Regions from separate parts of the Vibrio sp. YIC-376 genome, predicted to be linked through region 4. Evidence: predicted binding sites of a transcription regulator. Region 4 holds the regulator's gene; each other region holds the start of a gene.
The links. The regulator PurR, encoded in region 4, represses purine synthesis genes. The targets are predictions, from matches to a motif close to TNANGNAAACGTTTNCNTNA.

Region 1 (3,300 bases), on a different contig from region 4:
AAGCCTGCAATTGTCGCTGCCATTAGGTTAGACAACGTACCAGCAAGTACTGCTTTAACACCCATGCGAGCGATATCTGGACGACGGCTTGGCGCTAGACCACCCAGACCACCTAGTAGGATCGCGATAGAAGAAAGGTTCGCAAAACCACATAGTGCAAATGAGATGATAGCCGTTGTCTTCTGAGACATCACTTCGCCAGTTGCCGCGATTACTTGAGCGTTTTCACCGATGTAAGGCGTGAAGTTCAAGTAAGCAACGAATTCGTTCACTACAATTTTCTGACCGATGAATGAACCAGCTGTTACTGCTTCAGCCCATGGAACACCGATTAGGAATGCTAGTGGAGAGAACGCGTAACCTAGAATTAGCTCTAGAGTCAGTTGAGGCATACCGAACCAACCGCCGATGCCACCTAGCATACCGTTGATAAGAGCAATCAGACCTACGAATGCGATTAGCATTGCACCTACGTTTAGTGCTAGTTGTAGACCAGAAGCCGCACCGCCCGCTGCTGCGTCGATTACGTTAACAGGTTTGTCTTCACCGCCTTCCAATGCTTCTTCGATACTTTCGTGAGGCTGATCAGTCTCTGGGTGAAGAATCTTAGCGAAAAGTAGACCACCAGGTGCTGCCATGAATGATGCCGCAACTAGGTATTCTAGCGGTACACCCATTGACGCGTAACCTGCTAGTACACCACCAGCAACAGAAGCCAGACCACCACACATTACCGCAAATAGCTCAGATTGAGTCATTTTAGGAACAAATGGACGAACGACTAGAGGTGCTTCAGTTTGACCTACGAAAATGTTAGCTGCTGCTGACATTGATTCCGCACGAGAAGTGCCAAGTGCTTTCTGTAGTGCGCCACCAAGGATCTTGATAACCCATTGCATAACGCCAATGTAGTACAGAACTGAAATCAGAGCAGAGAAGAAGATCAGTGTAGGAAGAACACGGAATGCGAAGATGAAACCACCACCACCGAATACTTCAAACATCTTGTTAGAAACAAGACCACCGAACAGGAATGATGAACCGTCGTTACCATAGTTGATAACGCTAGATACACCACTAGAGAAACCGTTTAGTAGATCACGGCCCCAAGGTACGTAAAGAACAAATGCACCTAATGCGAATTGGATAGCGAATGCACCACCCACAGTTCTAAAGTTGATAGCTTTGCGGTTAGATGAGAATGCAAATGCAATAGCAAGAAGCACTACCATACCGACTAGGCTCATAAACAGGCTCATAGTTTATGACTTCCTTATAAGTTATTTATTGGCGTGTAACAAAATGGAGCTATAAAGCGGGGGCAATTATACTCATGCACAATGAATTAAAGTAATGCCGTCCTCACACTTTCCTATAAGATTCATATTTGATTCACCAATCTTTGTGATTCACCTCACACTAAAAAGGAAAACGTTTTCTATTTTTAACACTAACTTTGAATTCTATTCACAGATACAGAAGGCAAAATTGCTATTTTTCCACAGTTGAGACGCAATCGATTGCTTTTCGCCGCAGCGCAGTTCTACAAGCTCATTGAACACATGTATGAGTTTTGCTGGGTGATTTGGCTCCCCCTGATATCCAAGTATAGGCATATCTGGCGCGTCCGTTTCAATAACTAGGTTTTCAAGTGGTAATTTTTGAATTGCATCGCGGGTTTTGTTGGCTCGCGGATAGGTTATCGTTCCACCCACACCTATAAAAAAACCTAATCTGACCCACTCCATCGCTTGCTGATAACTGCCCGAAAAAGCATGCAAAACACCGCCTCTTGGCAACTTCGCTGCTTTGACCATTTGAATGAGTCGATTGTGCGCTTTTCTGCTATGCAGAATCACCGGCAGGTCAAAACGTCTGGCCAACTCAAACTGTATCTCAAGTGCTTTTTCTTGAAGGGGAAGAGGAATATTGATCGCAAAATCTAAACCGCACTCGCCTATTGCGACACACTGTGGGTGACCCAAAGATAAATATTGCTCGAGTTGCGACAGATATTGCTCAAAGTTTTCTTCAAGAAAATAAGGATGAAAACCTAACGCGTAATATAAGTGGGAGTTTTGCTTTGCTAAGGTTTGAATGCGGGACCAGTTTGATGGGCCAACAGAAGGGATTAAGATTCTGCTTACACCCTGCTCTTTTGCGAGTTGTTGATTGCGCTCAAAATCATTCTGAAACACGTCAAAATCAAAGTGGCAATGCGTATCAAAGAGTTTCATCTTGAGACTTTTTATCACTTTCTGCAGATTGACGCGCAGAGCCTTGCTCCTCACTTTGATGTGCAGGATCCTTTCGATAAGGCACACAGCTGCGTTTTTGATCTGGCGTTAGTCCCATCTCTTTACACCAGTCGTCGTAGCGCTGGAGCCCTCGTTTAAACCAATTCATTTTTCTTCCTCTTATCAATACCTATCAATATCTGTATCTGACCATTCTTACCGATGTAAAAACGCCCTTGACTAAGTCTATAGCCAAGGGCGTTTTAAAATCCAGTCGCTATACAGCGGCGTTCAATTAATGTCGATTAGTGCTCACGAGTAGCGCGGAACTCAACATCAGGGAAACGCTCTTTCGCAAGGTTCAGGTTAACCATAGTCGGTGCAATATAGGTTAGGTTATCGCCACCATCAAGTGCTAGGTTTGACTGGTTCTTACGTTGGAACTCATCGAATTTCTTCGCGTCAGCACACTCAACCCAACGAGCAGTTGCAACGTTTACGCCTTCGTAAATTGCTTCTACGTTGTACTCAGACTTCAGACGAGCCACAACTACGTCAAACTGAAGCACCCCCACCGCACCAACGATCAAGTCGTTGTTTTGCACTGGACGGAATACCTGTACCGCACCTTCTTCAGAAAGCTGAACCAAACCTTTCAGTAGCTGTTTCTGCTTCAATGGATCTTTCAAACGAATACGACGGAACAGTTCCGGAGCAAAGTTCGGAATACCAGAGAATTTTAGAGATTCGCCTTGTGTGAATGTATCACCAATCTGGATTGTACCGTGGTTATGCAGACCAATGATGTCACCTGCATAAGCGTGTTCTGCACGAGAACGGTCCCCCGCCATAAAGGTTACCGCATCAGAAATACTGACTTGCTTACCAATACGAACGTGGTTCATCTTCATACCTTGGCTATAACAGCCAGATACGATACGCATAAATGCAATACGGTCACGGTGTTTTGGATCCATGTTTGCCTGGATCTTAAAGACAAAGCCAGAGAACTTATCTTCTGTTGCTTCAACCTCACGCTCAACCGCTTGACGAGTTTTTGGTG
Region 2 (3,300 bases), on a different contig from region 4:
TGAATGTGGCAAAGGTCATTTAGTTGAACGTAAGACACGCTTCGGCAAGACGTTTTATGCCTGTGATAATTATCCAAAGTGTAAGTTTGCAGTGAATTTACCGCCGATCAAAGGTCGCTGCGAAGAGTGTGGTTTTACTTTGCTGGTGGAGAAGAAATCTGCCAGTGGTGTGAAACTGCAATGCGCGAACCGCAAGTGTCAGCACACCCAGCAAGGGTAAATTAGAAAGGGTCGCATGATGCGACCCTTTTTCAATTTGTAATTTTTCGATTGGTAATTACGGAATCTTAAGCCTGTGCTTTTTGTGCAAATTCGTGCACAGCAGGGAAGGCGACCTCATCCAACACATCGGCTAACGCGCACAGTCTGCGATGCAGTTCTCCAGGGTAGTCACCACATACGTTGATGTGGCCCATTTTGCGACCTGCACGTTTCTCTTTACCATACCAGTGAATATGGCAACCATCCATTGCGAATAGCGCTTCTGGTAAGGTGTCTTCACCGAGAATATTAACCATTGAGGTTTCGCGAATCAGTTTAGTACTGCCTAGTGGCAAACCGCACACCGCACGCAGATGGTTTTCAAACTGACAAGTTTCCGCACCTTGTTGCGTCCAATGACCCGAGTTATGCACTCGTGGGGCAATTTCATTCACCAACAAAGTACCATCGACATCAAAGAACTCTAACGCCAATACGCCGACGTAATTTAGGCTGTCTGCTACCGCTGTGAACATCTGCTTGGCTTGCACTTGCAGTTCTGGCGCATCAATGGCAGTTGAAAGGCTCAGAACACCATTAGTGTGGACGTTTTCTGCCAGTGGATAAACTTCAACACTGCCATCTTTACCACGTGCACCAACTAAGGACACCTCACGGCTAAATGGTACAAACTCCTCAGCCACAATGGCTTGAGTTGGTGTTGCTGCGATGCACTCAGCCATTTCTGTCCAGATAGCATCTGCCTGAGAAGCTTCTTTTAAGCGCCATTGACCTTTACCATCGTAACCGCCTAGTGCACTTTTCAGTACCATTGGCATGCCAACATATTCAATGGCACGATCAAAATCTTCACGTGTTTCAATCACGTAGTATTTTGCGTTACGCACGCCGGCATTATCTAATAATGCTTTCTCAAGGCGGCGGTCGCCACCTGCCTTGATGGCTTCTGTACTAGGCAGGAACTTTCCGCTAACGTCACAGATGTCGAGTACATCGTGAGGGATATGCTCGAATTCCGCTGTGATCACATCCACTTGTTCAATGGCATTTTCCAGGCCATGACCAAGTACATGTTGAGTGAGAGGGTGGACGATATTACCGCTGCCTACATCGTAAGCCGAGATTTGGATATTCAGTGGTGCACCAGCCAGAGACATCATACGAGCCAGCTGACCTGCTCCAAGAACCAGTACATGCATCCGATTAATCCTCAGCTGGGTTTGGGTTAGCCAGGACGGTTTCCGTCTGTTCTTTACGGAACGCTTCCACTTTTGCCATGATGCTTTCATCATGTGTACCCAGAATTTGTGCCGCCAGAATGCCAGCGTTTGCTGCGCCTGCTTCACCAATCGCTAATGTACCGACCGCGATACCTTTTGGCATTTGTACGATAGACAGTAGAGAATCCATACCTTTTAGTGCGCGAGACTGAACCGGAACACCAAGAACTGGCAAACTTGTGAATGCTGCTGTCATACCTGGTAGGTGAGCGGCACCGCCTGCACCTGCGATGATCACTTTGATTCCGCGCTCTTTCGCGCTGCTTGCGTAATCAGCCAATAGTTGAGGAGTACGGTGAGCTGACACCACTTTTGTTTCGTAAGACACGCCAAATTGATCCAGCATGTCCGCTGCTAGTTTCATGGTTGGCCAATCTGATTTAGAACCCATGATGATACCGACTTTCATCTCAAACTCCTTCAAGCTGCAAAATTAGGTGAGCTGATAAATTTGTGCGCATTATACGGGGATTTTTATCTCAAGCAAACGTTTGCGCGCCTTTGTAAATGCTATTGATACATTTTATAAAAAAATTGCTTTAGTCTCTGAGAATGAATATTTGTACACTTAGAGAAAATAATACAGTCAGACTATCAGGAAGTAATCGGTGGATAACTTTGAACAGGTGCTCAACGCACTACAACAAGGCGAAGTGATTGCCTATCCAACAGAAGGTGTTTTTGGTGTCGGGTGCGATCCAGATAACCCGCAGGCAATCCAAAAATTGCTGGAACTGAAGCAGCGTCCGGTAGAAAAGGGGCTTATTCTTATTGCCGCCAGCTATGAACAGCTATTGCCTTACATTGACGAGTCTCAGTTGACTCAAGAGCAGTTAGATAAAGTTCATGCAACCTGGCCTGGCCCATACACCTGGATCATGCCAGCGAGCGATAAAGTGTCTAATTGGGTTTCTGGACAGTTTGATTCGATTGCAGTTCGTGTGACTGATCATCCTTTGGTGCAAAAGATGTGTAATGCTTTCGGAAAGCCGTTAACCTCTACCAGCGCGAATCTTTCTGGTTTGCCACCGTGTATGACGACGGAAGAAGTGGAGCAGCAGTTAGGTGACAAGCTGGTGGCTATTCTTCGTGGTGAAACCAGCGGTCGTGACAAGCCAAGTGAGATTCGTGACGCTAAAACCTCACAAATATTAAGACAGGGCTAACCCTGCCAGCTAGCTATCAATAAGGTACCAATAGGTAATAACGTATGTCAGCAATCGATAAGCATGCCGTAAAGCAGTTCCTGATGTCGCTTCAGGATTCCATTTGCCAGCAGTTAGAACAAGAAGATGGAAAGGCCGTCTTTGTCGAAGATGCATGGCATCGTGAACCGGGAGAGCGTCTTGGTGGTGGTGGCCGTTCACGAGTTCTCCGTGATGGTCACGTATTCGAGCAGGGTGGAGTGAACTTTTCTCACGTTGAAGGGAAAGAAATGCCAGCGTCAGCAACGGCTCATCGTCCTGAATTAGCGGGTCGCCGCTTTGAGGCGATGGGTGTCTCTTTGGTTATTCACCCTAAAAACCCTTATGTGCCGACTTCTCATGCTAATGTTCGCTTCTTTATCGCAGAAAAAGAGGGAGAAGAGCCGATTTGGTGGTTTGGTGGTGGTTTCGACCTGACTCCTTTCTATCCTTTCGAAGAAGATTGTCAGTATTGGCACGATATTGCGAAAGCAATTTGTGCCCCATTCGGTGATGAAGTCTATGCAGAGCACAAAGCGTGGTGTGATAAGTATTTCTTCCTCCCACACCGAAACGAAACACGTGGTGTTGGTGGTTTGTTCTTTGATGATTTG
Region 3 (3,300 bases), on a different contig from region 4:
CAGCAGCTCGAAGTGTTCAGATTGACGTTTTGCCATCTGGATACGGTCACCAAGTTGCGACATCGCATCGTTGCGAGAGGTTAATTTACGCTCCAATGCCATTAAGCTAATGATATAACGCGTAATCTCACTGCCCGATGGCGTGCTGTCAATGCCTTGAACCAGGCATTCAAGGCCTAGTTTTAGGTCGGCTTCGCTACCGAATACGCCAATGGTGTTGGCTGGATTCGTGTTCAAAATAGCGTTAATGGATGTTTCAAAGGCATCTTGATCACAATGTCCGTTTCTCGCAACTTGTTGAACCAAAGCAACAGCTTGGCAAATGCCTGCAAACGCGATAGTACGGTCATAAAGTGTATTCGCCACGTAACAACTCCTAAGCTTGAGAATATTTAATGCGTTGTTCGATGATACCGCCACCTAGACAAACGTCATCTTTATAGAACACTGCTGATTGACCAGGAGTCACTGCAATTTGCGGCTCGTCAAAGATAACTTTAATGTTCTCATCATCGATTGGGATGATTGTACAAGGAATATCTTGTTGACGGTAACGAGTTTTTACCGTGCACTTCATAACATCGCGAATTGGCTCACGCTCTACCCAGTGAAGTTGTGATGCAAGTAATCCTTCGGATTTCAGCATCGGGTGATCTTTACCTTGTACGGCAATCAATACGTTACGCTCAAGATCCTTTTCGCCGACGAACCATGGATCTTCATTACCGCCGCCACCTTTACGGCCACCAATATGCAGACCTTTACGCTGACCAAGCGTGTGATACATCAGACCTTGGTGTTGGCCAATAACTTCACCTTCTGGTGTTTCGATGTTGCCAGGCTGAGCTGGCAGGTAACGTCCCAGGAAGTCAGTAAATTTGCGCTCTCCGATAAAGCAGATGCCAGTAGAGTCTTTCTTCTTCGCTGTGATTAAGCCTTGCTCTTCCGCGATACGGCGTACTTCAGGTTTCTCCAAATCACCTACCGGGAATAGGCTACGGGCAACTTGTTCGTGGCTAAGTGTATATAAGAAATAACTTTGGTCTTTGTTGCTGTCCAGACCACGAAGCATCTGCGGTTTCTCCTGTTTTTCACCAGGTAAAGAGCTTTCAGGAAAAGAACGACGCACGTAGTGACCCATCGCGATGTAATCTGCATCTAGCACTTCGTCAGCGAATTCAAGAAACGCTTTAAACTTAATTTCTTTGTTACAAAGAATGTCTGGGTTAGGCGTACGACCTGCCTTGTACTCAGCAAGGAAGTACTCAAACACGTTGTCCCAGTACTCTGCAGCAAAGTTTATGGTGTGTAGGTGGATGCCAAGCTTGTCACATACTGCCTGAGCATCGGCTAAATCTTCTGCTGCTGTGCAATATTCTTCGTTGTCATCTTCTTCCCAGTTCTTCATGAACAGGCCTTCTACTTGGTAGCCTTGTTGTTTCAGAAGATACGCAGAAACAGATGAATCAACGCCGCCGGACATACCGACGATGACTTTCTTTTGGCTGTTATCAGACATTACTAAACACCACTTAAATAAACGGGACGCAGATTCTAACAGAAACCACTGACCGGTGACAGATCCGAGACGGAAATCACAATTCGTTTTTGCTACATTTTTCTGCACCAACAACACTAATTCGTAATTTCACAAGTATAGACGGGATATATATGGCATAGTTGCCAAAAATCCAAGAGGTAATATTAAGATGACTGACGAAAACCAATTCATGCAAGAAGCTGAGTTAATTGAGATTGTTGAAAATCAACTGGAAGACGGGAATCCGTTAAAAGTTAAAGAAACACTCATGCGTTTAATGATGACTGGTACGCCACGTGATGAAGCGGTTGCGATGATGGCTTGCGCAATGTCGATTGAAGTGTTCGACGTCATGAAAAATGAGGGTGAATTTAATCTTAAGCGTTATAGCGAGCACCTTAATCAGTTGCCAGATCTAAGCTTTATGGAAGGTGAATGATCCCCAGTAAATAAAAAAGAGAAGAGCAAACGTTTGCTATAATTGCCTTTATTGCTGCGTGATTATTAGCGGTATAGAATCCGTTCTCTTTTTCATCCCTTACTCAGACTAACAATATGAAATTTCCTGGACAACGCAAATCCAAGCATTATTTTCCTGTTCATGCTCGTGACCCATTAGTGAGTCAAGCACAAGAAAGCAAGAAGATGACGCGTACTCACATCATTGGTATTGACCAAACTTTAGTGGATATTGAAGCAAAAGTTACATCGGATGTGATTGAAAAATACGGTTTGAGTAAAGGCCACTCATTGGTAATTGATGATGTTACGGCGGAAGCTTTATACCAGCATCTTAAAGAAGAGAACCTAATTACCAATGAGTACGCGGGTGGTACGATAGGCAATACGCTTCATAACTACTCCGTTCTTGCTGACGATCGTTCAACACTGCTTGGTGTGATGAGCCAGGAAATTAAGATTGGCAGTTACGGTTACCGCTACTTGTGTAACACATCAAGCCGCATGGACCTAAACTACCTCCAAGGCGTTAATGGTGCTATTGGTCGCTGTTTTGCGCTTATAACCGAAGAAGGTGAACGTACTTTCGCGATCAGCGAAGGTCAAATGAACCAACTTCATCCAGATAGTATTCCAGAAAAAATCTTCAAGAATGCTTCAGCGTTATTACTGACGTCTTACTTAGTACGATGCAAAGACGGTGACCCAATGCCTGCTGCAACGATGAAGGCGATTGAGTACGCGAAAAAGTATGACGTGCCAGTTGTTCTGACATTAGGTACTAAATTCGTAATTAAGGACGATCCAAAATATTGGCAAGAATTTATTCGTGAACACGTTTCTGTTGTTGCCATGAATGAAGATGAGGCAGAAGCACTGACAGGAGAGTCTGATCCTTTAGCTGCGTCTGACAAGACACTAGAATGGGCTGATTTAGTGCTTTGTACTGCTGGCCCTGTGGGCTTATTTATGGCCGGGTATACAGAAGATAGCGCGAAACGTGAAACGACTTTGCCATTGCTTCCTGGATCAATTGCAGAATTTAACCGTTACGAATTTAGCCGACCAGCACCAAAAAATGCATGTGAAACACCTATTAGAGTGTATTCTCATATTTCACCATATATGGGTGGTCCGGAAAAAATTAAGAATACGAATGGTGCGGGTGATGCTGCCTTGTCTGCTGTTCTTCATGATATGGCTGCAAATAAATACCATAAAGAAAATGTGCCTAATTCAAGTAAGCACAGTAATGAATATTTAACTTACTCTTCTTTCTCGCAAGTTTGTAAATATGCAAA
Region 4 (3,300 bases):
GTGATAGCTCATTTACGCCACTTTCTGTCATTTTATTATCCGAGATGTATTCTATTCATAACTATTAACATTTCTAGTCACTGGCACATTAAAAAGCAAGATTTCACGCTTTTGTTGATTCAAAACAAGCTTGCTGAACACTGTTAATAAACAGACACATTTGGCCATAAAACATAATAGTTGTAGTTATTGCTGTTCATTTTAATTGATTACACTTAAAGGACATCCGTTATTGATTTTATGATGCTATACATAAAGCATCATTCAGGAGCCTAAAATGCAAGAAGTGAAAGCTTTTAATGAAAAACGCGCCGAAATTTACTGGTGGTTTTCTAGCTTGTTCGCCAAAGAACTGACAGACAAAGAACTGGAAGCTTACCACAGTGTTGAAATTCGTAGCTTTTTAGCTGGCTTAGGTGAAAATGAATCGCTAAAACCTTCCGTTGATGCCCTGGTAGATGCACTGAACCGCTTGCAAGATCGTGAAGACGCTCAGCTCGAACTCGCTGCTGACTTTTGTGAACTGTTCTTAAAAACAGAAAAGTATGGCGCTCTGCCTTACGCTTCTATGTACATTGGTGAAACCGGTTTGCTTAATGATAAGCCAGCGGAGGAAATGGAGAAGTTGATGGCTGAGTTCGGTGTACAAGTGGACGACAAACTCAACGAACCTGCCGATCACTTAGCAGTAGAACTCGATTTTTTAGGAAACATGATCATCCGTTCCAACGAGTTTGAACAGGAAAAGCATATGGAAGAAGCTTTCTCAAAACAAAATGACTTCATTGTGCATCAACTCTTATCGTGGCTGCCACAATTCGCAGCGAAATGTAAGCAGCTGGATGATTTCGGCTTCTACGCGAACGTCGCGCAACTATTAATTGCATTTTGTAAACTGGACAGTACTTACCTTCTTGGTGAATAATTGCCGCCAATTATTGGGAGCCTGTTTTTAGGCTCCCCATTTTTATTCGTTTGCCCCTAATCTAGTTCCAATCGCTTGCTTTTTTTTGCAATCAAAATGTGACTTCAAAGACACAAAACTGCTGCTGAAATTATTGCCAGCCAGTCTACATAGGGCTAAAATGTGAACGCAAACGATTAAATATGATTTTTATGTAAACCGCTGAAATAAAGCGGTTTTTGTGTTTTCTTAATAGGTTGACGATCTCTTCTTCGTGCAGTCGAAAAAGGTAGGACAACTCAACCGTATTGCTACAAACCTTCTACCGATTTCGGAGCTATCACTGCTAATCATACTCAGCATCAACGTTTTAGTTGCGCTAAGTTTACAAAAAGCATTCAGCAAAAGGTTTTATACTCCACGGTATATTAGTAGCTCGATACAGGACACCATTTATGGCCACTATAAAAGACGTTGCTCGATTAGCCGGCGTTTCTACTACTACAGTCTCGCACGTTATCAACAAAACACGTTTTGTTGCAGAAGCAACTCAAGAAAAAGTAATGAAAGCTGTTGATGAGCTTAATTACGCGCCGAGTGCAGTTGCTCGTAGTTTGAAATGTAACTCAACTCGTACCATCGGTATGTTGGTAACTCAATCTACTAACCTATTCTTCTCAGAAGTCATCGATGGTGTTGAAAGCTACTGTTATCGTCAAGGTTACACTCTTATTTTATGTAATACCGGCGGTATCTACGAAAAGCAAAGAGATTACATTCGCATGCTGGCTGAAAAGCGTGTTGATGGCATCCTGGTTATGTGTTCAGACCTAACGGAAGAGCTAAAAGAGATGCTTGACCGTCACGCTGACATTCCAAAAGTAGTCATGGATTGGGGTCCAGAAAGCTCTCAAGCAGACAAAATCATGGATAACTCAGAAGAAGGTGGCTATATCGCAACCAAGTATCTGATTGACAACGGTCATACTGATATTGCCTGCTTAAGTGGTCACTTTGAAAAGCTAGCGTGCCAAGAACGTATTATGGGCTTCCGCCGTGCAATGGCAGAAGCGAACATACCTGTAAACGAAGATTGGATTCTTGAAGGTAACTTTGAGTGCGATACGGCTGTTCTCGTTGCAGACAAAATTACAGCAATGGAACAACGTCCAACAGCAGTATTCTGTTTCAATGACACAATGGCATTGGGCTTAATGAGCCGATTACAACAAAATGGCATTAAGATCCCCGACGATGTTTCCGTGATTGGTTACGACAATATCGAGTTGGCCGAATACTTTTCTCCACCACTCACGACGATTCACCAACCGAAACGTCGTGTCGGTAAAAATGCATTCGAAATTCTACTGGAACGAATTAAAGACAAAGAACACGAAAAACGCATTTTTGAAATGCAGCCAGAACTGGTCGTTCGAAATACAGTGAAGAAACTCAATTAATTGACATTAAGCGCTCTCCGGAGCGCTTATTTTTCGTCTCAACATAAGCCTTATACTCAATATCATCAGCGATCAAAAAGTTAAATATTAGGTAAGTTGCTGTTTTATTTGTGCGTAATACTTTTCTTACAACCATACCTTTCATTAAAAAACCCTTGCCTCACAAATGCATCACGACGCATAATTTTAATGAATTTTCCTGAACCAATATCACACTTTATTAGCTAAAATGTGATGTTAATTCAAGAGACGAAGTATTCTCGACATGTCACGCACAGGGCAAACCATCCGAAAGGGTGGGACGCAAAGCTTCCGGCCTGAACCATTTGATTAAATGGAAGGTAGCGGGGTTACCGATGGCAAATATGCATATGATGAGTTTACCCTATAATGACATTGTTTCTGCATGTATTTGCTATTCTCTCGGACCTGACTTTTGGTGGCGTAATGTTAATTACACCGAGATAACACATCATGGATAAACCGATACTCAAAGATTCTATGAAGCTATTTGAGGCACTTGGTACAATCAAGTCGCGCTCAATGTTTGGTGGCTTTGGACTTTTCGCTGATGAGACGATGTTTGCACTAGTTGTGAATGATCAACTTCATATACGAGCAGACCAACAAACTTCATCTAATTTCGAGACGCAAGGACTCAAACCCTACGTTTATAAAAAGCGAGGGTTTCCGGTCGTTACTAAATACTACGCGATTTCCAACGATTTATGGGAATCAAACGAGCGTTTGATAGAAGTAGCAAAGCAGTCGTTAGCACAAGCCAAATTAGAAAAAAAGCAACAAGCCAGTAGTAAACCTAACAGATTGAAAGATTTGCCTAACCTAAGGCTGGCTACTGAACGAATGCTAAAAAAAGCTGGTATTGAATCAGTAGAACAGCTAGAAGAGGAAGGAGCACTAAGCGCTTATAAAGCG

Region 1: WJM94_RS15140 (NupC/NupG family nucleoside CNT transporter) is a predicted target of PurR. The motif match lies at 1,424-1,443, and genes of this name have one in related genera.
Region 2: purE (5-(carboxyamino)imidazole ribonucleotide mutase) is a predicted target of PurR. The motif match lies at 1,982-2,001, and genes of this name have one in related genera.
Region 3: WJM94_RS00595 (inosine/guanosine kinase) is a predicted target of PurR. The motif match lies at 2,001-2,020, and genes of this name have one in related genera.

The regions. Positions count from the first base shown of each region.
Region 1 covers NZ_JBBWFK010000007.1:225,641-228,940, forward strand. The annotation lists gene WJM94_RS15140 (NupC/NupG family nucleoside CNT transporter) at 1-1,259, opposite strand, end outside; gene WJM94_RS15145 (TatD family hydrolase) at 1,464-2,237, opposite strand; gene WJM94_RS15150 (DUF5363 family protein) at 2,224-2,406, opposite strand; gene prfC (peptide chain release factor 3) at 2,543-3,300, opposite strand, start outside.
Region 2 covers NZ_JBBWFK010000015.1:75,297-78,596, forward strand. The annotation lists gene WJM94_RS20955 (topoisomerase DNA-binding C4 zinc finger domain-containing protein) at 1-220, shown strand, start outside; gene WJM94_RS20960 (5-(carboxyamino)imidazole ribonucleotide synthase) at 288-1,421, opposite strand; gene purE (5-(carboxyamino)imidazole ribonucleotide mutase) at 1,426-1,911, opposite strand; gene WJM94_RS20970 (L-threonylcarbamoyladenylate synthase) at 2,111-2,668, shown strand; gene hemF (oxygen-dependent coproporphyrinogen oxidase) at 2,713-3,300, shown strand, end outside.
Region 3 covers NZ_JBBWFK010000001.1:125,696-128,995, forward strand. The annotation lists gene hflD (high frequency lysogenization protein HflD) at 1-366, opposite strand, end outside; gene mnmA (tRNA 2-thiouridine(34) synthase MnmA) at 377-1,519, opposite strand; gene WJM94_RS00590 (hypothetical protein) at 1,710-1,979, shown strand; gene WJM94_RS00595 (inosine/guanosine kinase) at 2,096-3,300, shown strand, end outside.
Region 4 covers NZ_JBBWFK010000011.1:30,185-33,484, forward strand. The annotation lists gene torR (two-component system response regulator TorR) at 1-12, opposite strand, end outside; gene torD (molecular chaperone TorD) at 278-925, shown strand; gene purR (HTH-type transcriptional repressor PurR) at 1,360-2,364, shown strand; cyclic di-GMP riboswitch class I at 2,633-2,722, shown strand; gene WJM94_RS18685 (TfoX/Sxy family DNA transformation protein) at 2,839-3,300, shown strand, end outside.